Regions from separate parts of the Streptomyces sp. NPDC014995 genome, predicted to be linked through region 3. Evidence: riboswitches for the same ligand, from Rfam matches in the RefSeq annotation. Region 3 holds a riboswitch; each other region holds the start of a gene.
The links. Region 3 has a riboswitch for cyclic di-AMP ahead of ACF1A1_RS31650 (M23 family metallopeptidase). Riboswitches for the same ligand answer to the same signal wherever they lie in the genome.
Positions count from the first base shown of each region.

Region 1 (7,144 bases), on a different contig from region 3:
CCAGCACCACGCCGCCTACGACACGGGCGCGTACGACACGACCGCCTGGGGCACGGGCTACCAGCACCTGTCGGCCATCCCGCAGCAGACCCCGGCGGCCGACACCAGCGGACAGTGGGACGCGAGCGCCTGGCAGCAGGCCGACCAGTCCGGTGGGCCCGCCGACCAGACCCAGCAATGGGAATGGGGCACACAGGCCTTCGACACCGGTGCCTACGACGCCACGCAGTGGAACTCCGACGGCAGCCCCGCCACGTCCGGCCCCGACGAGTACGAGCAGCCGGCCGAGCCGCCCTTCGACCAGCAGGCCACCGCCGCCTTCGAGCAGAGCGGCTTCGAGCAGAACGGCTACGACGAGCCCGCCGCGTACGAGGAACACCGCGCGGAGGAGGGCGAGTTGGCCTCCACCGGCGAACTGCCCGCCGTCTCGGCGGACCCCCTCCTCGACGACCAGGAGGATGCCGCCCCGGCTCCCACCACGCGCGCCGCGGCCCGCAACGCCAACCGTTCCCGGCGCCGTACGCCCCCGAAGCGCTCCGCGCTGCTGACCGTGGCCGTGCCCTCGGCCTGTGTGATGGGCGTCGCCGGCATCGCCGCCGCCTCCGTCGGGACGCTGACCGGCGACGACAAGGACACCTCGGCAGCCGCCCCGGACACGCAGGCGGTGAAACCGTCCACCGCCAACAACAAGCTGGACTCCCAGCTCCAGACCCTCACCGCCGAGGCCGACGCCTTCGCCGACCGCGCCAGCCGGACGCAGGAACGTATCGACCTCAAGGCTCAGCAGGAAGCCGAGAAGAAGAAGGCGGCAGCGGAGGCGGCCCGCAAGGAGCGGCTCCGCCCCAAGTACGCCCTCCCGGTCGCCCGGCACGGACTGAGCGCCTACTACGGCCAGTCCGGCATCAACTGGATGTCCCTGCACACCGGCATCGACTTCCCGGTCTCCTACGGCACCACGGTCCTGGCCGCGACCGACGGCACCGTCCGCACCCAGTGGAACAGCGCCTACGGCAACATGATGATCGTGACGGCGAAGGACGGTACGGAGACCTGGTACTGCCACCTCTCCAGCTACCGCGTCGCCTCCGGGACCACGGTGAAGGCCGGCGACCCGATCGCGTACTCCGGGAACTCCGGCAACTCGACCGGTCCGCACCTGCACTTCGAGGTCCGGCCGGGCGGGGGCTCCTCGATCGACCCGCTGTCGTGGCTGCGCAGCCACGGCCTCGACCCGACGTAGAGCAAGCCGCGGCCGGTCCGCCGTGCGAGCCCCCGCTGTTCAGCGGGGGCTTTCTTCGTGAGCGGCCCGGGACCGGGGTGTTACAGCTTCTCCACCGGCGCGTACCGCAGCAGCAGCCGCTTCGGCTTGGTGTCGCCGAAGTCGATCGTCGCCTCCGCGTTGGCGCCCGTGCCCTTCACCCCGACGACCGTGCCGAGCCCGAACTGGTCGTGCGTGACGCGGTCCCCGACGGCCAGCGAGACCACCGACTGCTCCGCGGTCCGCCGGGTGGCGAAACCGGACGCGCCGGCCGCCGAGGACCGCGAGCGGGACGAGGACAGCGAGGCCGCCACCGCGGACGCCGGACCGGAGGACACGGGCGAGGTGGCTCCCGTCCGCTTCCAGTCGACATGCGTGGCCGGGATCTCCTCCAGGAACCGGGAGGGCGGGTTGTACGACGGCTGTCCCCACGCGCTGCGCATCGCGGACCGGGTCAGGTAGAGCCGCTCCCGCGCGCGCGTGATGCCGACGTAAGCCAGGCGGCGCTCCTCCTCCAGCTCCTTGGTCTGACCGAGGGCACGCATGTGCGGGAAGACGCCGTCCTCCATGCCGGTCAGGAACACCACCGGGAATTCGAGGCCCTTGGCGGTGTGCAGGGTCATCAGGGTGATGACGCCGGAGCCGTCCTCGTCCTCGTCGGGGATCTGGTCGGAGTCGGCGACCAGGGCGACCTGCTCCAGGAACTCGGCCAGACTCACCGACTCCTCCCCGCGCTCCTGCTCGAACTCCAGGGCGACGGCGGCGAGTTCCTGGAGGTTCTCGATCCGGGTCTCGTCCTGCGGGTCGGTCGAGGCCTGCAACTCGGCCAGGTAACCGGTCCGTTCGAGGACGGCCTCCAGGACCGTCGCCGGGCCGGCGCCCGACTCGACGATCGTGCGCAGCTCCTCCATCAGCACGTTGAACCGCTTCACGGCGTTCGTCGACCGCGCCGCCATGCCGTACGCCTCGTCGACGCGGCGCAGTGCCTGCGGGAAGCTGATCCTCTCTCGCTGGGCGAGGGCGTCGATCATGGCCTCGGCGCGCTCGCCGATGCCGCGCTTGGGGACGTTGAGGATGCGGCGCAGCGGCACCGAGTCCTCGGGGTTGGCCAGGACCCGCAGGTAGGCCAGGACGTCCCGGACCTCCTTGCGCTCGTAGAAGCGGACGCCGCCGACGACCTTGTAGGGCAGGCCGACGCGGATGAAGATCTCTTCGAAGACACGGGACTGGGCGTTGGTGCGGTAGAAGACGGCGACGTCGCCGGCCTTCGCCTCGCCCGCGTCCGTCAGGCGGTCTATCTCGTCCGCGACGAACTGCGCCTCGTCGTGCTCGGTGTCGGCGACGTAGCCGGTGATGCGCGCGCCCGCGCCCGCGTTGGTCCACAGGTTCTTGGGGCGGCGGGACTCGTTGCGCTCGATGACCGCGTTGGCGGCGGAGAGGATCGTCTGCGTGGAGCGGTAGTTCTGCTCCAGCAGGATCGTCGTCGCGTCCGGGTAGTCCTCCTCGAACTGGAGGATGTTGCGGATCGTCGCCCCCCGGAAGGCGTAGATCGACTGGTCGGCGTCGCCCACGACGCACAGCTCCGCCGGCGGGAGGTCGTCCTCGCCGGGCGGGACGTCGACGGGGTGCTCGGAGGTGCCGACGAGCTCGCGGACGAGGGCGTACTGGGCGTGGTTGGTGTCCTGGTACTCGTCGACCAGCACGTGCCGGAAGCGGCGGCGGTAGTGCTCGGCGACGTCCGGGAACGCGCGGAGCAGGTTGACCGTCGTCATGATCAGGTCGTCGAAGTCCAGGGCGTTCGCCTCGCGCAGCCGCGACTGGTAGAGGGCGTATGCCTGGGCGAGGGTCTTCTCGAAGCCGTCGGCGGCCTGGGCGGCGAAGTCCTCCTCGTCGATCAGCTCGTTCTTCAGGTTGCTGATCTTGGCGCTGAAGGACTTCGGCGGGAAGCGCTTGGGGTCGAGGTCCAGGTCGCGGCAGACCAGGGCCATCAGACGCTTGGAGTCGGCGGCGTCGTAGATCGAGAACGACGACGTGAAGCCGAGCCTCTTGCTCTCGCGGCGCAGGATGCGCACGCACGCGCTGTGGAAGGTCATCACCCACATCGCGTTCGCGCGCGGGCCGACGAGCTGCTCGACGCGCTCCTTCATCTCACCGGCGGCCTTGTTGGTGAAGGTGATCGCGAGGATCTGGCCCGGGTGGACGTGGCGCTCGGCGAGCAGGTGGGCGATGCGGTGGGTGAGCACGCGCGTCTTGCCGGAGCCGGCACCGGCGACGATGAGCAGCGGGGTGCCGGAGTGGACGACGGCGGCGCGCTGGTTGTCGTTGAGCCCCTCCAGGAGCGCCGCGGCGTCGATCGCCGGGCGTGGGGCGCCGTCGCGGTAGTAGGCGTCCCGGTCCGGGGGCACGTCGAACTTCCCGCCGAACAGATCGTCCGGAAGCGGCTCCGGAGTGTGATCGCCCTCGGGCGGTGGCGGGGGTTCCTCGTCGTGGCCGCGCGGGGCCTGGAGGTCCGCCAGGAAGCTGTCGTCAAAGAGGCTGCTCATCGCTCTCCGAGTCTAGGGTGCCCCACCGACAACCGGCCGCCGTCCCCAGAACATCCCGGTTTTCCCCCGGTTCCGGAAGCCGACGATCTTCCGGTGCCGCCCGCCCGGCACCCTCTCACCCTCCAGGACGACCTGGTCACGCTGTGCGACGAATCGGGAAACCCGGACCGAGGTCACGAAAATGTATCGGGCATATCACCCATCAACCTTCACAGGGGCCACACGAGTTGGCTACCGTGCCGGGCAGGCCGTACGACCTCCACCGGCGAACCTCGCCGGGCCGCGCGGCCTCCGCCGAGTCCGGCGTGCCCCCTCGCGGCAGCCGGAGCCGGGGACCCACCGAGACCTTGGGGTGAATCGGCCCGACTCCCCTTCCGGGGACGAGCCGTAGGGCAACCCTTCCGAAGCACCCGCCCGAACCCGACAGCTAACCCGGTAGGCGGAACACGGAAGGAGTCGCCTCCCTTGGCGTCGCAGCACCGCAAGCCGCGCCCCACGGGTACGCGCGTAGCAGGCCTACGCACGCCCGCCCTCGCCACCGCCGCCCTCACCTCGGTGGCCCTGCTCTCCCAGACGGCCGACGCCGCACCCTCCACCGACGGCAAGCCGAGCCTGGAGGAGGTCGAGAAGAAGGTCGACGACCTCTACCGCCAGGCGGAGTCGGCCACCGAGAAGTACAACGCCGCCAAGGAGAAGACGACCAAGCAGCGCCAGCGCGTCGACTCCCTCCTCGACGACGTGGCCCAGCGCACCCAGAATCTCAACGAAGCGCGGGAGCAGCTGGGTTCCTTCGCGGCCGCCCAGTACCGCACCGGTGCCTCCGCGCCCGACACGGCGACCTTCCTGCTGGCGGACACTCCGCAGGACTACTTCGACCAGAACCAGCTGATGAGCCGGCTGACCGACCGGCAGAAGGACGCGGTCGACGACTACGTCACCGAGCAGTCGGAGACGATGAAGAAGCGTCAGGAGGCCGCGCAGAGCCTCCAGACGCTCACCGAATCGCAGAACGACCTCAAGACCGCCAAGGCCACCGTCCAGAAGAAGCTGAGCACCGCACGCGCGCTGCTGTCGCAGCTGACGGCGGAGGAGAAGGCGCGGCTCGCCGCGATCGAGCGGCAGAAGCAGCAGGAGGCCGCCCGCAAGGCGGCGGAACTGGCGCAGCAGCAGGCGGCGGAGGCGGCGGCCGCGCAGCAGGAGAGCGACGCCTCGTCGAGCACGAGCGGTTCGTCGGGCACCGGTACGTCCGGCACCGGTTCGTCCTCGTCCACGGACTCGTCCTACGCCACCAAGGCCGAGAAGGCGCTCGCCTTCGCCCGCGCCCAGATCGGCAAGCCCTACGTCTGGGGCGCCACGGGCCCCGAGTCCTACGACTGCTCCGGCCTCACCCAGGCCGCCTGGAAGGCCGCCGGCGTCACCCTTCCGCGCACCACCTACGACCAGGTGAACGCGGGCACCACCGTCCCCCTCGCCGACGCCCTGCCGGGCGACCTGATCTTCTTCTACGACGACGTCACCCACGTCGGCATCTACATCGGCAACGGCATGATGATCCACGCCCCGAAGCCGGGCACGTACGTGCGCGAGGAGTCGGTGTTCTACGACGGCGAGTCGTCGATCCACAGCGTGGTGCGACCTGCCTGAGCGACGGGGCCGAGCTGTCGGGCCTGAGCGACCGGGCTGAGCTGTCGGCCTGAGCGATCGCCCCCGGCCCGGTGGGCCGGGGGCACGCGCGCGTGGAGGTGCGTTTCGCGGCGGCGTACCTCCTGCCCCTGCGCCGAGGGGTGCGGTGTTGAGGAGTCCCCGCCTGTCCTGCGCCCGCGCGTATTTCCCCGCTCCCGCGCGCGTGCCCCCGCGCAAGCCGCTCCGCGCTCCTTACCATCGGCCGCATGCCCGGCTCCTCCCCCCTGCGCTCCTGGCGGGCGCAGCGTCCGCCGGCGGCCGGGGCCGCTGTGCCGGCGACCGGCATCCTGTCGATCGGTCTGCGTCTGACCGGGTACGAGGTGCTGTCCCGGATCGCCCTCGCGCTGGCGGGCGCCGCCTGGGTGGCGCTGGCGGCGGACTTCGTCGTACGGCTGCTGTGGGAGCGCGAGGTGTGGCGGGCCGCGGCGGGTACACCGGCCGCGCTCACGGCCGTGGCGGCGACCGCCGTGCTCGGCACCCGGGTCTCCGCGCTCGGCTGGCAGTCGCTCGCCGGGGCGCTGCTGGCGCTGGCGGCGGTGCTGTGGCCGGTGCTGCTGGTGGACGTCGTACGGCACTGGGGGCGGCGTATGCCCGGGACGATGTTCCTGTGTTGCGTGGCCACACAGGGGCTGGCCGTACTGGGCACGACCCTGGCACGCGCCGTGGCGTCGGCCTGGCTCGCGCACATCGCGCTCGTGCTGTTCTGGCTCGGTCTGGTGCTCTACGGTCTCGCGCTGCCCCGCTTCGACCCGCGGCAGGTGGCCGAGGGCGCCGGGGACCTCTGGGTGGCGGGCGGCGCGCTCGCCATCTCGGCACTGGCGGGCGCGCGGCTCCTCGGGGCCGAGGGCGGCGGCCTGTACCTGTGGAACGAGGAGGACAGCGACGCCCTGCGCAAGGTGACCGTCGTGCTGCTGATCCTCGACCTGAGCTGGTACGCCGCGCTACTCCTCGCCGAGGTGCGGTGGCCGCGGCCGCGCTACGACCTGCGCCGCTGGGCGACGGTGTTCCCGATGGGGATGACGGCGGCGGCGACCCTGTCCGTCGCCGCCGCCGTCGACGTCCCGTGGCTGAAGGGCCCCGGGCAGGCGCTGCTGTGGGTCGCAGTCGCGGCCTGGCTGGCCGCCACCGTTGGGGGCGGTCCTGGCCGCCCGCGCGTCCGTCAGGTCCAGAGCACCGCGATGAAGATGTTGGCCACGGTCAGCAGGCCGACCAGGCCGAACAGCGGCTTCTCCACCTTCTCGTCGTCCCGCTTCACGTAGACGAGCCCGAGGATCACGATCAGCAGGGCGAGCTTCACGCCGATCTTGATGTTGTCGACCTGCTGGTCGTCCGCCTGGTTGAGGCCCACCAGGATCACGCCGGTGACCAGCATCGTCGCCGCGCCGTGCAGCATCGCGGGGACGAAGCGGGCCGTGCCCTGGCCCATCGCCTTCATCTGCGTGAGGAAGCCGCCGAGCAGTGCGGCGATGCCGATGATGTGCAGGCCGACGAAAAGATGGATGAGTACGTCCATGAGCCGGATGCTAATCAGCCGCTCAGGTGCCGCCGGACACCGGCCCACCCTGCCCACTCTGCGTGACGGCCACCGGCTACCCCCTCCGGCCCGTCGGGCACCGCGCGCCTGCATATATGCGCGCCATAGCACTCCGTCGCGTGAACG
Region 1 covers NZ_JBIBVX010000004.1:93,897-101,040, forward strand. Annotated here, with positions in the region: gene ACF1A1_RS10035 (M23 family metallopeptidase) at 1-1,240, shown strand, start outside; gene pcrA (DNA helicase PcrA) at 1,321-3,801, opposite strand; cyclic di-AMP (ydaO/yuaA leader) riboswitch at 4,084-4,258, shown strand; gene ACF1A1_RS10045 (NlpC/P60 family protein) at 4,267-5,445, shown strand; gene ACF1A1_RS10050 (tellurite resistance/C4-dicarboxylate transporter family protein) at 5,691-6,743, shown strand; gene ACF1A1_RS10055 (hypothetical protein) at 6,644-6,997, opposite strand.
Region 1: another riboswitch for cyclic di-AMP. It lies ahead of ACF1A1_RS10045 (NlpC/P60 family protein); the one in region 3 lies ahead of ACF1A1_RS31650 (M23 family metallopeptidase).

Region 2 (7,144 bases), on a different contig from region 3:
GCGCCTTGCGGCGGATCTCCTCGTCGGTGGTGGAGTCGGCCTTGTCGAGCTGCTCCAGGACGTGGTTGCGCAGCCCGATGGCCTCCTCGATGCCCTTCATGCCGATGCCCTGCTCGGCGAGGCCGGGGATCGGGAAGGTGCGGGAGACCGCGCCGAGGGCGACGACCAGGTAGTCGAAGGGCAGCTCGTACGCCTCGCCGACCAGCGGGGCGATCGTGGCGACCTTGCGGTCCTGATCGATGGTGGTGACCCGGCCGGTGAGGACCTCCGCCTTGGGCAGCACGCGTCGCAGCGGGACGACGACGTGGCGCGGGGAGATGTTGCCGGCGGCGGTTTCGGGGAGGAAGGGCTGGTAGGTCATGTACGACCGGGGGTCGACGACCGTGACGGTCGCCTCGCCGTAGCGCATCTTCTTGAGAATGCGCCGAGCTGCGTACAGGCCTACGTACCCACCGCCTACTACGAGGATCCTGGGACGCTCCGTGGTGCTCATGCCATCGAGTATCCACCCGCTTCAGGGGGGTCGCTCGTGCGCCCCTTCACAAGCTTATGCAGGGGGTGTGCTATCCTCCGCGGCCCGCGTGATCCACATCATGGTGGGGGACGGGAACCCGGGGGCACGGGATCCCGTTGTCAATGCCGCGTGAGCTGCCTCTCCGGGCTCAAAGGGTCCGGGTGAGGCCCGCGAAACACGTCCGTGCGGGGCTCCGCGAAACGTCCGCGCCTTCCACTTTTGAACGCGTTCACCAGGGCACTGGACGCCCGGAAGGGTCAACCGGGGCGCCCTCACCCTCCGAGGGGGCCGAATTCCTTGTGAAGAACTTCACGAACTTTTCCGACGGGGTGCCGCCGGGGTGCGACCGAGGGGCCCGTACAGGCCCCTGTGGCGTGCTCATACGTTATCCGCACTGCTCAGCAGAGGCTACTGATCAGTAATAAAAGAGAGCCACGCCACCCGCCGCGAGCCGGGCCGCACCGCCCGCCCTACGCCACGGACCACGCGATGCCGTCGAGGATGTCGTGCTCGCTCACCACGACCTCCTCCGCGCCGATCCGCTCCATGACCGACAGCAGGACCAGGGCCCCCGCGGCGATCACGTCCACCCGGCCCGGGTGCATCGAGGGAACCGCCGCGCGCTCGGCGTGCGTGGAGTGCAGCAGCCAGTCGGTGATCTCGCGGACCCGGTCCCGGGAGACGCGGGAGTGGTGGATGGCCGTGGAGTCGTACTCCGGCAGCTCCTGCGCGATCGCCGAGACCGTGGTGACCGAGCCCGCCAGGCCCACCAGCGTGTGCGCCTCGCGCAGCGGCACCGTCCGCTCCGCCAGGTCCAGGGCGGCCTCGATGTCGGCGCGCATCGCCGCGATCTGCTCCGCGCCCGGCGGGTCACTCACGACGCCCTCGTGCACCAGGTGCCGTTCGGTCATCCGTACGCAGCCGACGTCGACCGAGCGTGCCGCGCGCACGTGGTCGTCGCCGACGACGAACTCCGTGGAGCCGCCGCCGATGTCCACCACGAGGTAGGGCCTCGTCAGGTCCTCCCGGCCGGTCAGCTCCTTCGTCGCGCCCGTGAAGGAGAACTCGGCCTCCTGGTCGCCGGAGATGACCTCGGGCTCCACGCCCAGGATCTCCAGCACGCCGCGCACGAACTCGTCGCGGTTCTCCGCGTCCCGGGATGCGGAGGTGGCGACGAAACGCAGGCGCTCCGCGCCGTGTTCCTTGACGACGGCCGCGTACTCCCGGCAGGCGGCGAAGGTCCGCTCCAGTGCCTCGGGCGCGAGCCGGCCGGTGCGGTCGACGCCCTGGCCGAGGCGGACGATCGTCATACGGCGGTCCAGCTCGACCAGTTCGCCCGTCTCCGGGTCCGCGTCGGCGACGAGGAGACGGATGGAGTTCGTACCGCAGTCGACGGCGGCGACGCGGGTCACCGGCCCTCCTCCGCTTCGGGTGCCCGCGACGCGCCCGGGCCCACACACGCGCCCTTGCGCCACCACTCCGGCAGCATCTCCAGCGCCTCGTCGCCCAGGGGGTTCACCCCCGGGCCGGCGGCCAGGGAGTGCGCCACGAGCACATGCAGGCACTTCACCCGGTCCGGCATGCCGCCCGCGCTCGGGAAGCCCTTCAGCTCCTCGATCTCGTCCCGGCGCCGGACGTAGTCCTCGTGGGCGGCCCGGTAGGCGGCGGCCAGCTCCGGGTCGGTCGCCAGGCGGTCCGTCATCTCCTTCATCACGCCGTTCGCCTCCAGCGTGCCGATGGCGGAGTTCGCCTTCGGACACGTCAGGTAGTACAGCGTGGGGAAGGGCGTGCCGTCGGGGAGGCGGGGGGCCGTCTCCACGACGTCGGGCTGGCCGCAGGGGCAGCGGTGCGCGATCGCGCGCAGACCGCGCGGCGGGCGCCCGAGCTGCTGCTTGAAGGCCTCGACGTCCGCGTCGGTGGGCTCGGTGCGCGGGGTGGGCGGCGGGGGCGTTTCCATGACTGTCTTCAGGCTGTCTTTCTGTCTGTCCGTCTGTCCGTCACTGGTCGGAGGCGTCGGACTTGTCGACCCCGTCCCAGACGTTCGAGTACCAGGGGCGGTCGGCGGCCCCCAGGTCGGCGCGGGTCTGCTTCGCCGCGGCCGGGTCGATGACGATGTAGCCCGTCTCCCCCGGCATCACGTAGTGCAGCCGCAGCCGGATCTGCTGCTCGGCGTACGCGTCGTCCTGCCAGCGTGCCTTGAGGTCGCGCAGTTCTTCCACCCGCTCCCTGGCCTGCTCCTTCTCGCGCTCCAGATCGGCGATCTCGGCGCGCTGGGAGACGTACTGCCGCATGGGGTAGGCCAGGGCCACGACCAGCGAGCACAGGACCAGCGCGAGCAGGGCCGCGCGGCCGGTGAGGCGGGAGCGGCGGGCCTGGCGCCGGGTCTGGGAGCGGTAGACACGGGCCGCCGTCTGCTCGCCCAGCAACCGGATCCTCGTCGCGGTGGAGAAACGGTCCCGGTCCTTCACGGCCATCTGTCCCCGCCTCCCGTCTCACACGTGCGTACGTCCCCGGACACGGTACGGGACCGAGTACGGGGACGTACGTACGACTGGCTGACGATGAGCCCGGTGAGGGTCGGCCCCCGCCCTCGGAGCAGGGGCCGGCCCGTGCCGCGCCTACTGATTCGCGGAGCGGAACCGCGGGAACGCGCTGCGGCCGGCGTACACCGCGGCGTCGTCGAGGATCTCCTCGATGCGCAGCAGCTGGTTGTACTTGGCGACGCGCTCGGAGCGGGCCGGGGCGCCGGTCTTGATCTGGCCGCAGTTGGTGGCGACGGCGAGGTCGGCGATGGTGACGTCCTCGGTCTCGCCGGAGCGGTGGGACATCATGCACTTGAAGCCGTTGCGCTGGGCCAGCTCGACGGCGTCGAGGGTCTCGGTGAGCGAACCGATCTGGTTCACCTTCACCAGCAGCGCGTTGGCGGCGCCCTCCTCGATACCGCGGGCCAGACGCTCGGGGTTGGTGACGAACAGGTCGTCACCGACGAGCTGGACCTTGTCACCGAGCTTGGCGGTGATGGTCTTCCAGCCCTCCCAGTCGTCCTCGAACAGCGGGTCCTCGATGGAGACGAGCGGGTACGCCTCGACGAGCTCGGCGTAGTACTCGGTCATCTCGGCGGCGGAGCGCTCCTTGCCCTCGAAGGTGTAGGAGCCGTCCTTGTAGAACTCGGACGCGGCGACGTCGAGCGCGAGGGCGATCTGCTCGCCGGGGGTGTAGCCGGCCTCCCTGATGGCCTCGAGGATGAGGTCGAGGGCCTCGCGGTTGGAGCCGAGGTTCGGGGCGAAGCCGCCCTCGTCGCCGAGGCCGGTGGACAGGCCCTTGCTCTTCAGGACCTTCTTCAGGGTGTGGTAGACCTCGGTGCCCCAGCGCAGGGCCTCGGAGAAGGACTCCGCGCCGATCGGGGCGATCATGAACTCCTGGATGTCCACGTTGGAGTCGGCGTGCGAGCCGCCGTTCAGGATGTTCATCATCGGCACCGGCAGCAGGTGCGCGTTCGGGCCGCCCAGGTAGCGGAAGAGCGGGAGGTCGCTGGCCTCGGAGGCGGCGTGGGCGACGGCGAGGGAGACGCCGAGGATGGCGTTGGCGCCGAGGGAGCCCTTGTTGTCGGTGGCGTCCAGGTCGAACATGGCCTGGTCGATCAGGCGCTGCTCGGTGGCGTCGTAGCCGACCAGCTCCGGGCCGATCTGCTCGATGACGGCGAGGACGGCCTTCTCGACACCCTTGCCCTGGTAGCGGTTCGGGTCACCGTCGCGGAGCTCGATGGCCTCGAAGGCGCCGGTGGAGGCGCCGGACGGGACGGCGGCACGACCCGTGCTGCCGTCGTCGAGGCCGACCTCGACCTCGACCGTGGGGTTGCCTCGGGAGTCCAGGATTTCCCGGGCTACGACGACGTCGATGGACGGCACGAGCATCTCCTTCTTGGGATGTGACGCTGGTAGTGCGGAGCACGCGGACCGTGATGGAGCCCGCTGAGCCCAGCGACTAGAGCCTAACCGTCCCGGGGCCGTCGGCAGCCGACCGACCGTCCCGTGGACAGACTGACGGTACACATTGTTCCCGGTCGGAACAAAGAGGGCGGGGGAATCCCGGGAACAAGGAGCGAACCGCGGACCACGCCCGGGATGGAAAAACCCCGCCCCGGTGCGTACGGGGGAAGACGCACCGGGGCGGGGAGCCCGTGGGGACGGGGGGGACCCTCACGAGGTCTTCAGCGTGCGGACCTCGTCCGTGAGGGGCCTGCGGCCTTACTGGCAGCCGGATGTCACTTGAGGTGCAGCTGCTGGCCCGGGTAGATGAGGTCGGCGTCCTCGACGATGTCCTTGTTCAGCTGGAACAGCTTCTCCCAGCCGCCCTCGACGTTCTGCTTCTCGGCGATGATGCTGAGGGTGTCACCCTGGACGACCTTGTACTCGCCGTCGCCCTTCTCGACCTTCTTGCCGGTCGGGGTGGTGACCGTCTTCTGGCTCGCGGCCGGACGCTCGGCGGAGCGGGAGGCGCTCTGCTGCTCGGTGGAGCGGGTGCTCTCCGAGGAGCCGCTGGAGGAACCGCCGGAGGAGGACGAGGAGGAGCCGCCGTTGTACGTGGCGTTGGAGAGGCCGACGCCGCAGACCGGCCAGGCGCCCTTGCCCTGACCCGCGAGCACCTTCTCGGCGATCTCGATCTGCTGCGCCTTGCTGGCCTGGTCGGCGGTGGAGGCGTACTGCGTGCCGCCGTACGCGGCCCAGGTGGAGGCGGAGAACTGCAGACCGCCGTAGTAACCGTTGCCGGTGTTGATGGACCAGTTGCCGCCGGACTCGCACTGGGCGACGGCGTCCCACTCGGAGGCCGTGGCGGCGGAGGCGGTGCCGGCCGCCATCAGCGGGGCGGCCACGGCGGCGGTGGTGACACCCGCGATGGCGAGGGCGCGAGTGGCCTTGGACGGACGACGGTGCTTGCCCTTGACGGAAAACAGCATGGATCGATCCCCTCACCGACGCCTGCGAGGTGAGCTGTCGGGTTCGGGCCGGTTGAGTTGCCCGGCCACTCCTCCACGGGAGGCGTGGCTTCACCCCTAGCCGCCGCCGTCAACTGCCCGGTGCGGCACTTACCTTGGGTCCCCCGCTCCTGCCTGCGGCGCTTGACGCGACGACTGTTCCCGGGCGGCCACTGGCAGGATTCGGCGTTGCGGCAGCCGGGGCTCGGGTTGCCGAGCGGTCACGACCGTAGACACGCGATCGCCGGAATTTCAAAGACGATCAGGGCTTCTGAGACTCATCCCACACTTTCACCAAACCGGACATTCAGTGCGAAGTGCGACGTGAACTCCCGCCGTTTTCTCGGCTTTTCCGCCCTATTGGACCCCTGTGGCAAGGGTCTGACCGGGGACGATGTTGCCCGGGTCGGCACCGATGAGGTCCTTGTTCTCGGCGTAGAGCGCGCGCCATCCGCCGTCGAGGTCAAGGGAGTCGGCGATGGACGTGAGCGAGTCGCCCGCCCGGACCGTGTAGGCGCCGGCCGTGCCGCTGAGGGTGCCGGCGGCGTGACGGCCGGACGAGGCGGCCGACGTGCCGTCGGTCGCACTTTCGTCGGCGGTGCCGCCCCGGTGGCGGCCGGAGCCGGTGGAACCGGTGTCGGCGGAACCGCTGTCCGTCGACCCGGAGTCGACCGCTCCGGTGTCGACGAGGCTCCAAGAACCCGCACTCTGACCCGACTTGTCCGAGTCGTCCGCCTCGGGCGCCGCCGCGGCCGAGCCGCCCCCCGCCTGCACGCCGCTCGCACCGGAGCCGGTGGACGTATCGGACGTGGAGGAGTTGTCCGGCGTAGAGGAGGAAGAGGACGAAGGGGGCGAGGAGGGCGTATTCGCGGAGTCCGCGGAGGATTCGGCGGACGGGTCGGCGGAGGCGTCCCCGGAACCCTCGGAGGAACCGGAGGAGTTCGAGGAGCCGGACGACCCCTTGGACAGATCCGACAAGCCGGACGTTATGGAGGAGTCGGACGAGTCCTCCGCCACGCCGGTGTCGACGTCCACCGAAGCCGAGTCCTCACTCAGCCCCGACGTCAGCCCGCAGGTGCCCCAGGCGCCGACACCCTGGTCGGCGAGGAGCTTCTGGGCGACGGAGATCTGCTGGTTGCGGCTGGCCAGGTCGGGCCGCGAGGCGTAGTCGAGTCCGCCGTACGCCTCCCAGTCCTCCTGGGTCAGGGCCAGGCCGCCGTACTCGCCGTTGCCCTCGTCGGCGCTCCAGGAGCCACCGGTCTCGCACTCCGCCACCCTGTCCCACACGGTGCCGTCGGCGGCGCTCGCACCGGTGGCGCCGAGCAGCGGGATGGCGATGGCGGAGCCGGTCACGCCGGCCGCGACGAGGAGGGCCGGGGCCTGGCGGGGGCGACGGTGACGACCGTTCCCGGAGAGCATGCGGGGGGCCTTTCTCGAGACAGCAGTGACCCGCGCGGCGGGTGATGCCGGGGCGCCGCGCTGACGAGTGAACGTATAGGCAGACGATCACTTGTCACAAGTTAATGCCGCACAGATCACGTGAAGATCACAGAGTTGAGGAATGGTCACCTTTGCTCCGCGGGACCGGCACATAACGGTCGGTCAGCGGGCGGGTGCGGGGGGTGCGGACGATCCGGGGGCGGGACGGGGGGTGA
Region 2 covers NZ_JBIBVX010000015.1:174,342-181,485, reverse strand. Annotated here, with positions in the region: gene ACF1A1_RS28795 (NAD(P)/FAD-dependent oxidoreductase) at 1-493, opposite strand, end outside; gene ACF1A1_RS28790 (exopolyphosphatase) at 985-1,926, opposite strand; gene ACF1A1_RS28785 (DUF501 domain-containing protein) at 1,923-2,471, opposite strand; gene ACF1A1_RS28780 (septum formation initiator family protein) at 2,512-2,988, opposite strand; gene eno (phosphopyruvate hydratase) at 3,133-4,422, opposite strand; gene ACF1A1_RS28770 (transglycosylase family protein) at 4,779-5,471, opposite strand; cyclic di-AMP (ydaO/yuaA leader) riboswitch at 5,476-5,642, opposite strand; gene ACF1A1_RS28765 (transglycosylase family protein) at 5,847-6,908, opposite strand; gene ACF1A1_RS28760 (cytochrome P450) at 7,092-7,144, opposite strand, start outside.
Region 2: another riboswitch for cyclic di-AMP. It lies ahead of ACF1A1_RS28770 (transglycosylase family protein); the one in region 3 lies ahead of ACF1A1_RS31650 (M23 family metallopeptidase).

Region 3 (7,144 bases):
GGGCCCAGACTACGGCTCGCGTCCGACAAGGGCGCAGGGCAGTCTGTGGAGGACGGAACGTCGGGTCGAGGCCGCGACCCGACGACCACGGCGGAACGGGACGCAGGACCGTTCCGGGCACGCTTCACGTGTGGAACACTGGTCTAGACAACCCTGAACACCGAAGGGCAGCATCACATGGCTGAGCGCCGCGTCAACGTCGGCTGGGCCGAGGGCCTCCACGCCCGCCCCGCCTCCATCTTCGTCCGAGCCGCCACGGCCGCAGGCGTCCCGGTGACGATCGCCAAGGCGGGGGGCAACCCCGTCAACGCGGCCTCCATGCTGGCCGTGCTCGGCCTGGGCGCCCAGGGCGGCGAGGAGATCGTCCTCGCCTCCGACGCCGAGGGCGCGGACGTCGCCCTCGACCGGCTGGCCAAGCTGGTCTCCGAGGGGCTCGAGGAGCTTCCCGAGACCGTCTGAGCCCCGCTCGCAGCGCACACGGAGCCGCGTCGCCCTTCCCCGGGCGGCGCGGTTCCGCCGTTTCACGCGGTCGCTCCGGAGAATTGCCGGAGACCGGACGGGAAAAGTCCGCGAGCACACGAAGAGCGCGCCGCCGGGAATTCCGGGGCGCGTCGAAAAAGGGCAGCGGAAATACGTCTCCGCCGAATTCCCCTCTTTGTATACGGCTCCCGTGTTAATGCCGCTGGCCCGACATGTTTACGACGTGTTGCGAAGTCCTCACACGATCCTGGCGGTCCCCGCCCGCGAAGCGCAGCCGGTGTGCGGTGGACGAGCGCTCGGTGTGCAGCGCCGTCACCGCCCGCGCGCGCTCGCCGTCGCCGCGCGCCACCGCGTCCACGATCGCGCCGTGCTCCGTCCAGGACTCCACCGGGTTGGCCGGTGCGTCCACCACGTACATCCAGGCGATCTTGTGGCGCAGCTGGGTGAGCGTGGCGGTCAGGGCGTGGCTGCCGGAGGCCTGGGCGAGCGTCTCGTGGAACCACCCGCCCAGGGAGCGCAGATCCTCGCTGCTGCCCCTCCTGGCGCGCTCCTGCCCCAGCCGGACGAGTCCGCGCAGCACCTTCAGATGCGCCTCGGTGCGTCGCTGGGCGGCCCGGGCGGCGCCGAGCGGCTCCAGGAGCATGCGCATCTCCAGCAGGTCGGCGGCCTCCTGCTCGGTCGGTTCGGCGACGCACGCGCCCGCGTGCCGCCGTGTGACGACGAAGCCCTCCGCCTCCAGGGTGCGCAGGGCCTCCCGGACGGGGACGCGCGAGACGCCGTAGCGGCGCGCGAGGAGTTCCTCGGTGAGGCGGCTGCCGCGCTCGTAGACACCCGCGACGATGTCGTCCCGGATGGCCGTGCACACCGAGTGCGCCGGAATACGCATACCGACCTCCGCCTTAATCCCCGTGAAACGTCGACGAATGACGTGTGGTCAGTGACTCTATTGCAATGAGTCCCCATTTCCGATGGCGGGCCGGAATCCATGGATATTTTTTGGACAGCGGGGCGCATGAAACGGCGAAAGCCCCGGCCACACGGGCCGGGGCTGCACGATCTGTCGCCGTACGTCGTCAGACGTTCACGCCGTGCTGGCGGAGGTAGGCGACCGGGTCGATGTCCGAGCCGTACTCCGCGCTCGTACGGGCCTCGAAGTGCAGGTGCGGGCCGGTGACGTTGCCCGTCGCGCCGGAGAACCCTATCCGCTGGCCCGGGGTGACCTTCTGGCCCACCGAGACGCTGATGGACGACAGGTGGCCGTACTGGGTGTACGTGCCGTCGTTCATCCGGATCAGGACCTGGTTGCCGTAGGCGCCGCCCCAGCCGGCCTCGACGACGGTGCCGAGCCCGACCGCGTGCACGGAGGTGCCGCTCGAAGCGTGGAAGTCGATGCCGGTGTGGCTGCCGGAAGACCACAGGGAGCCACCGGACTTGTAACCGGTGGAGACGTAGGACCCGGTGATGGGCGACACGAAGGTGTGGAGGCGCTTGCGTTCGGCCTCACGGGCTGCGCGGACCCTGGCCTCGCGCTCCTCCTTGATCTTCGCGGCGGCCTGGGCGGCGGCCTCCTTGCGGGCGGCCTCCTCCTGGGCGGCCTGCTTCTGGGCCGCGGCCTGGTCGTCGATCCGCTCGGCGACGGAGTCGCCGATGGTGACGACGGGGATCAGCCCGGTCTGCTCTGCGGAGGTCTCGGCGGCGAGAGCCGGGGAAGAGGCGACGGTGCCGATGACGCCGGTGGTGGTGAGCGCCGCGATGCCCGCCGCGCGGGCGGTGGTGCGCTGCATCCGGCTGGGACGACGGTGCTTCCCGGTGGCGCAGGTGAACGCCATGAAGTCGAGTGGTCCTTTCCTTCCCTCTCGCCTACCGGGTTAGCTGACGGGTTCGGAGCAGGAAGGTCTCCTACGGACCCCCTCGCGACGAGCGCGGGCGTCCGATTCACCCCAGGGACTGCGTACGTGGGTCCCCGGCTCCCCTGGCTCGCGCCGTACGGGGACTCGGCGATGGCTGTCCGGTGCCGCGGGTGCGGCGCACTGCCCGACGAACAGCCCGGATGAAACTAGACGCGCTCGCTGTCAATCCCCAAACGGATCGCGGCTTTTGTAGCGCATGCCACAGGGCAGACAGGCAACCTCTCCCTCAATTCGGACATCAAGGGGCCCTGATGATCCGTCGGTCACCAGGGCCCCACGCGCGCGTGTCGTCGCGGTGCCTACTCCGCGGACACGACCTTCACCTCTCCGATGCCCAGGGCCTCGACCGGCTCCTTGATCTGGGCGGCGTCACCGACGAGGACGGTCACCAGGCGGTCGACCGGGAAGGCGCTCACCACGGCCGCGGTGGCCTCCACGGTGCCGGTGGCGGCGAGCTGCTGGTACAGCGTCGCCTGGTAGTCGTCGGGCAGGTGCTGCTCGACCTGGTCGGCCAGCGTGCCGGCGACGGCCGCGGCGGTCTCGTACTTCAGCGGCGCCACGCCGACCAGGTTCTGCACGGCGACGTCGCGCTCGGCGTCGGTGAGACCCTCGGCGGCGAGGGTGTGCAGCACCTGCCAGAGGTCCTTCAGCGCGGGACCGGTGTTCGGGGTGTCGACGGAGCCGCTGATGGCGAGCATCGCGGCGCCCGTGCCGTCCGGCGCGGAACGCAGGACCTGCCCGAAGGAGCGCACGCCGTAGGTGTAGCCCTTCTCCTCGCGCAGGACGCGGTCCAGGCGGGAGGTGAGGGTGCCGCCGAGGCAGTACGTGCCGAGCACCTGCGCGGGCCACACGCGCGCGTGCCGGTCGGGGCCGACGCGGCCGATCAGCAGCTGCGTCTGGACGGCGCCGGGACGGTCCACGATGACGACCCGGCCGGCGTCGTCGGCGGTCACCGGCGGCACGGGCCGCGGCTGGGCCGAGGAGCCCGTCCAGGCGCCCAGGGTGTCTCCGAGGAGCGCGTCCAGGTCGACCCCCGTGAGGTCGCCGACGACCACGGCCGTGGCCGTGGCGGGACGGACGTGCTTCTCGTAGAAGGCGCGGACGGCCGCGGAGTCGATGCTCTCGACCGTCTCCGCGGTGCCCTGGCGGGGGCGCGACATGCGCGCGGTGGCCGGGAACAGCTCCTTGGAGAGCTCCTTGGCGGCCCGCCGGGAGGGGTTGGCCAGCTCGTGCGGGATCTCGTCGAGGCGGTTGCGGACGAGTCGCTCGACCTCGCTGTCGGCGAACGCGGGCGCCCTGAGGGCGTCGGCGATCAGGCCGAGGGCCTTGGCCAGGCGGGAGGCCGGGACCTCGAGGCTCAGCCGGACACCGGGGTGGTCGGCGTGCGCGTCGAGGGTGGCGCCGCAGCGCTCCAGCTCGGCGGCGAACTCCTCGGCGGAGTGCTTGTCGGTGCCCTCGGAGAAGGCCCGCGCCATGATCGTGGCGACACCGTCCAGACCGGCCGGCTCGGCGTCCAGGGGCGCGTCCAGGAGGATCTCGACGGCGACGACCTGCTGGCCGGGACGGTGGCAGTGCAGGACGGTCAGGCCGTTGTCGAGCGTCCCGCGCGCGGGGGCGGGGAACGCCCACGGCCTGGCCTCGCCCGCCTGCGGCTGGGGGTGGAAGTCCATCGTGGCGAGCTCGGTCACTGGGCCGCCTCCTCGTTCTCGTCGGCGGTGTTCTCGGTGCTGGCGGTGTTCTCGGCGCTCTCGGCGCCTTCTGTGCTCTCGACGGGCTCGTAGACCAGCACGGCCCGGTTGTCGGGACGCAGACGGGCCTGGGCGACCTCCCGCACCTCCTCCGCCGTGATGTCCAGCACACGCTGGACGGCGGTCAGGGCGAGCTGCGGATCACCGAAGAGCACGGCGTACCGGCACAGTTCGTCGGCGCGGCCGGCGACCGTACCGAGGCGGTCCAGCCACTCGCGCTCCAACTGGGCCTGGGCACGCTCCATTTCCTCGGCCGTGGGGCCCTCCTCGGCGAACCGGGCGAGTTCCTCGTCGATGGCGGTCTCGATGACCGGCACCTCGACGTCGCCGGAGGTCTTCACGTCCAGCCAGCCCAGGGAGGGCGCCCCGGCGAGCCGCAGCAGGCCGAAGCCGGCCGCCACCGCCGTACGGTCGCGGCGGACGAGGCGGTTGTAGAGGCGGGAGGACTCACCGCCGCCGAGGATGGTGAGCGCCAGGTCGACCGCGTCGCACGCGCGCGTGCCGTCGTGCGGCAGGCGGTAGGCGGCCATCAGGGCGCGGGCCGGGACCTCCTCCTCGACGACCTCGCGCAGCTGCTCGCCGATGATGTCGGGCAGGGTGCCGTCGCCGGGGGCGGGCTTGCCGTCGTGGGCGGGGATCGAGCCGAAGTACTTCTCGATCCAGGCGAGCGTCTGCTCCGGGTCGATGTCGCCGACGACCGACAGCACCGCGTTGTTGGGCGCGTAGTAGGTGCGGAAGAACGCGCGCGCGTCCTCCAGGGTCGCCGCGTCCAGGTCGGCCATGGACCCGATCGGGGTGTGGTGGTAGGGGTGGCCGTCCGGGTAGGCGAGGGCGGTCAGCTTCTCGAAGGCCGTGCCGTAGGGGACGTTGTCGTAGCGCTGTCGGCGCTCGTTCTTGACGACGTCGCGCTGGTTCTCCATGGACTCGTCGTCCAGGGCGGCCAGCAGGGAGCCCATGCGGTCGGCCTCGAGCCAGAGGGCGAGCTCCAGCTGGTGGGCGGGCATGGTCTCGAAGTAGTTGGTGCGCTCGAAGCTGGTGGTGCCGTTGAGCGAGCCGCCCGCGCCCTGGACCAGCTCGAAGTGGCCGTTGCCCTTGACCTGGGCGGAGCCCTGGAACATCAGGTGCTCGAAAAGGTGAGCAAGGCCGGTACGCCCCTTGACTTCGTGGCGCGAACCGACGTCGTACCAGAGACACACCGCCGCGACGGGGGTCAGGTGGTCCTCGGAGAGCACCACGCGCAGGCCGTTGGCCAGGCGGTGCTCGGTCGCTGTCAGGCCCCCGGAGCCTGCCTGGGCTGTGGCCGTGTGACCCATGGGCATGTACGTCCCTTCCGATCGCGGACGCGGTCGTCGAAACCGCGGTTTTCCTGCCGGTCCTGCCACTGTATGCAAGCGCGCGGAGCGTCGGAGAAGTTCCCGGACGACGTACGCCGAGAGCGAGATCGCGTAGCCTGCGGGCAGTCGTGGAGGAGGTGCCCCTCCAGCCGGGGCCGGACGCCGACGCCCGGGGCGTGGCCCGCACTGTCAGTGCCACGGTCCACAATGGTCCGCGTCAGACCCGTCACACGCTTCAGCCAGAGCGAGCCGAAGGGGACGCGTCGGTGTCGAGAGGGTGAGTGCGCTGGGGCCCGCAGGGCTGAGCACGAGCGCCCCTGGACACCGATGTGAACGTCCCGTAGGCGAGCGACCAGAAAACAGGAGGAGCCGGCAGCGATGGCCCGCCGCAGCACGAAGACCCCGCCGCCCGACGACTCGTACGAGGAGAAGATCCTCGACATCGACGTCGTCGACGAGATGCAGGGCTCCTTCCTCGAGTACGCGTACTCGGTCATCTACTCCCGCGCCCTGCCGGACGCCCGCGACGGTCTCAAGCCGGTGCACCGCCGCATCGTCTACCAGATGAACGAGATGGGCCTGCGCCCCGACCGCGGCTATGTGAAGTGCGCGCGCGTCGTCGGCGAGGTCATGGGCAAGCTGCACCCGCACGGCGACGCGTCGATCTACGACGCCCTGGTGCGCATGGCCCAGCCCTTCTCCATGCGGGTGCCGCTGGTCGACGGCCACGGGAACTTCGGCTCACTGGGCAACGACGACCCGCCGGCCGCCATGCGGTACACCGAGTGCCGCCAGGCGGCGGCGACGAGCCTGATGACGGAGTCGATCGACGAGGACACCGTCGACTTCGCGCCCAACTACGACGGCCAGGAGCAGGAACCGGTGGCCCTGCCCGCCGCCTTCCCGAACCTGCTGGTCAACGGCGCCTCGGGCATCGCCGTCGGCATGGCCACCAACATGCCGCCGCACAACCTGGGCGAGGTCATCGCGGCCGCCCGCCACCTGATCCGCTACCCGGGCGCGGACCTGGACGCCCTGATGAGGCACGTCCCGGGCCCCGACCTGCCCACCGGCGGCCGGATCGTCGGCCTCTCCGGGATCAGGGACGCGTACGAGACGGGCCGCGGCACCTTCAAGATCCGCGCCACCGTGTCGGTGGAGACCGTGACGGCCCGCCGCAAGGGCCTGGTCGTCACGGAGCTGCCCTTCGCCGTCGGCCCCGAGAAGGTCATCGCCAAGATCAAGGACCTGGTCGGCTCGAAGAAGATCCAGGGCATCGCCGACGTCAAGGACCTCACCGACCGTGCGCACGGCCTGCGCCTGGTCATCGAGATCAAGAACGGCTTCGTGCCGGAGGCGGTCCTGGAGCAGCTCTACAAGCTGACCCCGATGGAGGAGTCCTTCGGCATCAACAACGTGGCGCTGGTGGACGGCCAGCCGCTCACGCTGGGCCTGAAGGAGCTCCTGGAGGTCTACCTCGACCACCGCTTCGAGGTCGTCCGGCGCCGCAGTGAGTTCCGCCGGGGCAAGCGGCGCGACCGCCTGCACCTCGTGGAGGGCCTGCTCACGGCGCTCATCGACATCGACGAGGTCATCCGCCTGATCCGCTCCAGCGAGAACAGTGCGCAGGCCAAGGAGCTCCTGATGGAGCGCTTCTCCCTGTCGGAGATCC
Region 3 covers NZ_JBIBVX010000018.1:131,912-139,055, reverse strand. Annotated here, with positions in the region: gene ACF1A1_RS31660 (HPr family phosphocarrier protein) at 178-459, shown strand; gene ACF1A1_RS31655 (GntR family transcriptional regulator) at 674-1,366, opposite strand; gene ACF1A1_RS31650 (M23 family metallopeptidase) at 1,554-2,309, opposite strand; cyclic di-AMP (ydaO/yuaA leader) riboswitch at 2,323-2,490, opposite strand; gene ACF1A1_RS31645 (M16 family metallopeptidase) at 2,690-4,078, opposite strand; gene ACF1A1_RS31640 (M16 family metallopeptidase) at 4,075-5,457, opposite strand; gene ACF1A1_RS31635 (DNA topoisomerase (ATP-hydrolyzing) subunit A) at 5,851-7,144, shown strand, end outside.

Region 4 (7,144 bases), on a different contig from region 3:
TGGCCAGGATGGAGTAGTACAGGTGGGGCATGCCGGCCTCATGCTGAAGCTGCCGGTCGATCGCGTCCTCCAGGAGCAGGGAGGCGGCGACGTACGCGCGCCAGGCGCGCTGCTCCTCGGGGGTGAGCCAGCGGATCGTCATACCCCCAGTGTAGGTTTGCTTCAAACTTGAACCAAGGGCTGCGGCCGGTCCGGCCCCGTACCCTCAGCCCTCAGCCCTCAGCCCTCAGCCCAGAGCCCACAGCCCCTCGCCCGGAGAGACCGCGCCGATGCCGTACCCGTACGTCCTGCTGTCCGCAGCCGTCTCCCTCGACGGTTACCTCGACGACACCGGCCCCGACCGCCTGCTGCTCTCCAGCCCCGCCGACTTCGACCGGGTCGACGAGGTGCGGGCCTCCGTGGACGCGATCCTGGTCGGCGCCGGCACCATCCGCGCCGACAACCCCCGCCTCCTGGTCAACTCGCCCGAACGCCGGGCCGCGCGCCTGGCGGCCGGCAGGCCGGAGTACCCCCTCAAGGTCACGGTCAGCGGCTCCGGCGAGCTGGATCCGGCGGCGAAGTTCTGGCACACCGGCGGCGAGAAGGTCGTCTACACGACCGACAAGGGCGCCGAACGCGCGCGGTCACTCGGCCTCGCGGCCGACGTCGTGCCCCTCGGCCCCGGCCTCGACTGGCGGCGGCTCCTGGAACACCTCCACGACGTACGGGGCGTACGGCGGCTGATGGTCGAGGGCGGCGGAACCATCCACACCCAGCTCCTCCAGGAAGGCCTGGCGGACGAACTCCAGCTCGTCCTCGCCCCCCTCTTCGTGGGCACCCCGGACGCCCCCCGGCTCTTCGGTCCCGGGGGCTACCAGGGCGGACGGCTGCGACTCGTGGAGACGCGGCGCATCGAGGACGTCGTCCTGATGCGCTACGAGCCCACCGCGCCCGGCGCCGGCCCGCTCCCCACCGCCGCCGACCGGCACTGGCTGGCCCTCGCCTGCGAGCTGGCGGCCGCCTGCCCGCCGTCGCGGACGGCGTTCAGCGTGGGCGCGGTGGTGGTGGCCGCCGACGGGACCGAGCTGGCGCGCGGCCACTCCCGGGAGGCCGGCGACCCCGTCGTCCACGCCGAGGAGGCGGCCCTCGCCAAGATCGACCCCGGCGACCCCCGTCTGGCCACGGCCACCGTCTACACCAGCCTCGAACCCTGCACCCACCGCTCCTCACGCCCGACCCCCTGCGCCCGACTCGTCCTCGACGCGGGCGTTCCCCGGGTGGTGACGGCCTGGCGCGAGCCGGACACCTTCGTGACCGACGCCGACGGCACCGGACTGCTGACGGCCGCGGGTGTGGACGTCGTCGTCCTCCCGGAGTACGAGGAGCGGGCCAAGGCGCCCAACAGCCATCTCCTGTAGGGCCATTGGCCGAGCGGAGGTCCCTCGGGAAGCCTGCGGAGGGAAGCCCGGTAGGGAAGCCCGGCAGCGGGCCCTCAGGGAGGTCCCTCGGAGGTGCCCCGGGGGTCCAGGGGGAAGTCCCCTGGAGATCCCCCGAGGTCACCAGGGGGTCCCCGGGAGATCCCCGGGGAAGCCCCCAGAGAGGCCCCGGATCAACCCTGGTCTTTCGTGTCCCGCGGATGGCGTACACTGGTGTCATACCGACGCGGGGTGGAGCAGCTCGGTAGCTCGCTGGGCTCATAACCCAGAGGTCGCAGGTTCAAATCCTGTCCCCGCTACTGAAGGTCGAGGGCCGGAATCCTGATACAGGGTTCCGGCCCTCGGTGTGTTCACTCGCTCAATCAAGCTCACGGATCGTGATCGGATGAGCGCCCTGCGCATCACAACTGAGTCACCATCAAAAACGTTGTGACTGCTGAGATGTGGCCGGAGCGAGGTCAACTCGCCCGTTTTTCACCGCTCGTGGGGCGAAAGTCCAGGCCAGAAATGTTGTTGATCAAGAGGAACAGCTTGGAAACCCGGCCCCGCGTCTATTAACGTTCGATAACGCAGCGCGGTCGTCCCAGCCGTCACAAGAGGCGGCTCCGTGCGCACGCGCCGAATCCCGTAAGGGAACCGGGGAACCACCACCTTGGGGTGAATCACGCGTAAGCCGCCGTGGAACAACGGCCGGTATACGCGCGTAGGAGACCTTCCCGCTCCGAACCCGTCAGCTAACCCGGTAGGCGACGGAAGGAAAGGAGTACGCCCGCGTGGCGTCCAACCGGCCTGCCCCAGAAGCCCCCAGCGCGCCCAGCCAGACCTTCGGCTACGGCACCTACCGCACCGACGAGGGCCCCTGGGAGGAGTGGAACCCCACCGCGGAGTCCATTCGCCCGGTACGCGGTCGGCACCGCGTCGCCAAGCAGCGCGGCGGGCTCGCCCGCAGCTCCACCGTTCTCGGCGTCGGCGTCATAGCCGCCGTCGGCGCGGGCGGCATGGCCAGCGCCAACACCGGCAAGCCGCCGGTCTCCATCTCCATGCCGGACCTCCCCTCCGTGGGTTCCCTGATCTCGGACGACGACACCCCCGAGGAGTCCGCGCCCGCCCTCAGCACCTTCGGCACCACCGTCGCCGCGGACGACAGCAGCGAGAGCGCCTCCGACGCCGGCGAGGCGCTGCGCAGCCGGATCATGGCGCAGGCCGAGTCGCAGCAGACCCAGATCGAGGCCAAGGCCCAGGCCGCCGCCGAGGCCGCCGCGGCCAAGGCACAGGCCGATGCGGCCGCCAAGGCCAAGCAGGAGGCGGAGGCCAAGGCCGCCGCCGCGAAGAAGAAGGCCGCCGAGGAAGCCGCGAAGAAGGCCGAGGCCGAGCGCCTCGCCGAACTCGCCAAGCAGTACACGCTGCCGACCTCCTCGTACACCATCACCTCCACCTTCGGTCAGGCCGGCGCCTACTGGTCCTCCGGGTACCACACGGGCCTCGACTTCGCCGCCCCCACCGGCACCCTGATCAAGGCCGTGCACAGCGGCACCATCACGTCGGCCGGCTGGGACGGGTCGTACGGGTACAAGACCGTGCTCACCCTCGACGACGGCACCGAGGTCTGGTACGCCCACCAGTCCTCCATCAGCGTCAGCGTCGGCCAGAAGGTCGCCACCGGTGACGTCATCGGCCGCGTCGGCGCCACCGGCAACGTCACCGGCGCCCACCTCCACCTGGAGGTCCACCCGGGCGGCAGCGCCTCGGGCATCGACCCGGCGGCCTGGCTGCGGGACAAGGGGCTCAGCCTCTGAAGTCTTCCGGGGAATTTCCGGTGGTTCCCGGGGGTCGGTGAGGTCTCCCGTACACGACCCGGACGTTTCCCGGATGTTTGCGAACCCTTGGCCGGAGGCGTGGAATGCGCGCCTCCGGCCGAGGCGTTGACGAAGAGCATGACGTCTCTGCGCAAGCTCGGCTCCTCCGACCTCGAGGTCTTCCCGCTCGCCCTCGGCGGCGACGTCTTCGGCTGGACCGCCGACGAGGCGGCCTCCTTCGCCGTCCTGGACGCCTACACGGCCGCCGGCGGCAACTTCGTCGACACCGCCGACTCCTACTCGGCGTGGGCCGAGGGCAACGGCGGCGGTGAGTCCGAGACCCTGATCGGCAAGTGGGTCAAGGCCCGCGGCAACCGCGACGACGTCGTGATCGCGACGAAGGTGAGCCAGCACCCCGACTTCCAGGGGCTGACCGCCGCCAACATCAAGGCCGCCGCCGACGCCTCGCTGCGACGCCTGGACACCGACCACATCGACCTCTACTACACCCACTTCGACAAGCCCGAGGTGCCCGTCGAGGAGATCATCGGCGCGCTCGACGAGCTGGTGAAGGCGGGCAAGGTGCGGCACATCGCCGCCTCCAACATCTCCCCCGCACGCCTGCGGGCCTCCCTGGAGTTCTCCGACCGCGAGGGCCTCGCCCGGTACGTCGCCCTCCAGCCGCACTACAACCTGGTCTCGCGCGACACGTACGAAGGCGAGCTCCAGGACCTCGCCGACGCCTCCGACCTCGCCGCCGTGCCCTACTTCGCGCTCGCCTCCGGCTTCCTCACCGGCAAGTACCGGCCCGGTACGACCGTGGACAGCGCGCGGGCCGAAGGGGCCGGCAAGCACCTGGGGACCGAGCGGGGGCAGAAGGTCCTCGCCGCCCTGGACGAGATCGCCCGCGCCCACGACACCGAGGTCGCCACGGTGGCCCTGGCGTGGCTCGCGGCCCCGCCGACGGTGGCGGCGCCGATCGCCTCCGCGAGGACCGTGGAGCAGCTGCCGGCGCTGGTGGCGGTGGCCGAGCTGGAGCTGACCCGGACCGAGATCGGGCGGCTCACGCAGGCCTCGGTGTAAGGGCCCGCACTGCGGTGTCCGGTGGGGGGCGGCCCCTACGACGCAGGGCTCACGACATGCCGGTCACGGTTTCAGGCTCACGGCTTCCGGCTCAGGTTTTCCGGTTCGCGTTTTCCGGCGCACGGTTTCCGGTCTACGGCTGGTAGGGGCCGTACCCGGAATACCCGGGCTGCGCTGAGCGGGGGTGCGGGTACTGGTGCTGCGGGTGCGGCTGTGGGTGCGGCTGTGGGTGGGGCTGCTGATGGGGAAGCTGGTGCTGCGGATGCCGGGCCGGTCCCGTCGGATGCCCGTACCCCTGTCCGTGCCCGGGGACCCCGTAGACGGGCCAGGGCGGCATGACGACCTGGACCGGAGGCGCCGTCATACGGGCCGCGTGGTCCAGCGCGGGGCGGGCGATGTCCTTGCGGCGCCACAGCTCGTTCAGCAACTCCCGTTCCCGTACGACGAAGTCGGCGCCGGCCCGGCCGAGGCGTCCCCGGTGCCGTAGGAACGCGAGGGACGTCGCGTACGCCTCGTACCGCGCCACCTCTCGCGCGGCCGGCTTGCCCAGGTGCCGGCGGGCGTGGTCGCGGGCCAGCCGCCGGGCCCGCATCGAGCCGAGCGCGTACGGCTCCGCGGGGGTGAGCCAGCCCGCGGCCGCGTAGGCGGGCAGTTCCTCGCGTACGGTGCCCAGTTCCCGCTGGCGCGTCCACACCACCAGCCAGGTCAGCACCGCGAAGGCCGGCACCATGAACGCCCCGTACACCGCGAGGAAGCCCCACTCGCCGAGGGTCGCCGAGCCGTTCCACAAGGCGTGCATCGTCATCGCGAGCAGCAGACCGGACAGCGGGAGCAGGACGCGGCGTATGCGCTGCCCGTCCCCGGAGAGCGCGGCGATGCCGAAACCGATACCGGTCAGGACCGTGAACAGGGGGTGGGCGAACGGCGACATGATGACGCGCACGAAGAAGGTCGCGACGGTGACGGAGGCGATGCCGCCGTCCCCGGTGAGCTGGTCGGTGCCGAAGGCGTTGCCCAGGTAGAGGATGTTCTCGGTGAACGCGAAGCCGGTCGCGGTGATCCCGGCTATCACCACTCCGTCGACGATTCCGGTGAAGTCCCGCCTGCGGAAGAGGAAGACGAGGAGGACGGCGGCCGCCTTGGCGGACTCCTCGACGATCGGGGCGATGACCGTCGAGCCGAGGGTGTCCGCGCTGGAGGGGTCGGCGGTCGCCGTCGCTATCCATCGGGTGGCGAAGCTGTTGGCGACGATCGCTATCAGCGCCGCCGCGCACGCGCCCCAGGCGAACGCGAACATCAGGTTCCGCCAGGGGCCGGGCTCCACCCGGTCCAGCCACCGGAAGGCCGCGATGAGAAGGGGGACGGGCAGGACGGCGAGTCCCAGGCCCACCAGGAACCCGTGCGTGCCCGTCTGTTCGCGGACGAGGGCCAGGATGACCAGTCCGGAGAGCGCGAGCAGGGTGATCAGGGCGCCGTAACGCACCCACTTGTGCTGCCACCAGTGCGCGTGCCGGAGCACACCGCCCTCGGGTGTGCCGCCCGGCTGGGGCGGTTGCGGCGGGTGCGGCGGGTACGGGGGACTGATGGCCACGGCATCGACCCTAACGAGGGAGAGGACGGCGGTGGAGGCAATTCGGGGTCGGGGGCGGCAGGGACGGAGGTACGGAGGGACGGAGGGGCCGGCGGCGCGGGTGGTGGGGAGCCGCAGGGGCGTTTCGTTCAGCCGTGCTGTACGCGACGGAACAGCAGATCGTTCACCACATGACCCTTGTCCAAGCCCTGTCCCTCGAAACGGGTCAGCGGCCGGTAGTCGGGGCGGGGCGCGAAACCGCCGTCCGCCCGCGTGTTCTCGAAGTCCGGGTGCGCGGTGAGCACCTCGAGCATCTGCTCCGCGTACGGCTCCCAGTCGGTCGCGCAGTGCACCAGCGCGCCCGGCCTCAGACGCGTCGCGGCGAGGGTGAGGAACTCCGGCTGGATGAGGCGGCGCTTGTGGTGGCGCTTCTTGGGCCAGGGGTCGGGGAAGTAGACGCGCAGGCCGTCGAGGGAGTCCGGGGGGAGCATCTCGCGCAGCAGGATGATCGCGTCGCCGTTGCCGACCCGGATGTTGGTGAGGCCGTTGCGGTCGGCGAGGTTCAGCAGGTTGCCCTGGCCCGGCGTGTGGACGTCGACGGCGAGGATGTTGGTGTGCGGGTCCGCGGCGGCCATCCGGGCGGTGGCCTCGCCCATGCCGAAGCCGATCTCCAGGACGACGGGGTGGTCGTTCCCGAACAGCTCCGGGAGGTCGACGGGGCGACCGTCGATGTCGAGCCCCCACTTCGGCCAGAGCCGCTGGAGCGCGTCGGCCTGCCCCGCGGTCACCCGGCTGCGGCGCGGCTGGAAACTCCGGATCCGCCGCTCGAAGTGCGAGCCGGCGGGGTCGGCCTTGGGACCGTCCGGGAAGCGGGGCTCGCCCTTGGCACGGACGCGACGGAGCGACTCGCCGGAGGCGGGCCGGGAGGAGTCGGGGGCGTTGAGGGAATCAGACACAGTGGGATCGATTTTACGTGGGCGGGTGGGCGGGTGGGCGGGTGGGCGGGGGGACGGGTGGCTGTGGGTTCGCTCCGCTGTAGGGGTTCACTCTGCGGGTTCGCTCTGCGGGTTCGCTGTGTGGGCGGGGTGCGGGTTCGGGTGCCGGGGAGGGCGGGTGCCGGTACGGGTACGGGTCGGGGGGGCGGTGCGGTGGGGGTGCCCGCGCTGCCGGTGGGTGGCTGGGTGAGTCGACATCGTGGCCGTACGACGAGCCCGCCGCCGGCCGCGCCCCTCTGTCCGCTGTCCCGGTGGTCCGGTACTGGGGCCGGCCGGCCGGCGGGC
Region 4 covers NZ_JBIBVX010000002.1:15,083-22,226, reverse strand. Annotated here, with positions in the region: gene ACF1A1_RS04425 (MarR family winged helix-turn-helix transcriptional regulator) at 1-142, opposite strand, end outside; gene ACF1A1_RS04420 (dihydrofolate reductase family protein) at 270-1,397, shown strand; tRNA gene ACF1A1_RS04415 (tRNA-Met) at 1,641-1,714, shown strand; cyclic di-AMP (ydaO/yuaA leader) riboswitch at 2,022-2,181, shown strand; gene ACF1A1_RS04410 (M23 family metallopeptidase) at 2,189-3,211, shown strand; gene ACF1A1_RS04405 (aldo/keto reductase) at 3,350-4,294, shown strand; gene ACF1A1_RS04400 (PrsW family intramembrane metalloprotease) at 4,428-5,885, opposite strand; gene trmB (tRNA (guanosine(46)-N7)-methyltransferase TrmB) at 6,014-6,820, opposite strand.
Region 4: another riboswitch for cyclic di-AMP. It lies ahead of ACF1A1_RS04410 (M23 family metallopeptidase); the one in region 3 lies ahead of ACF1A1_RS31650 (M23 family metallopeptidase).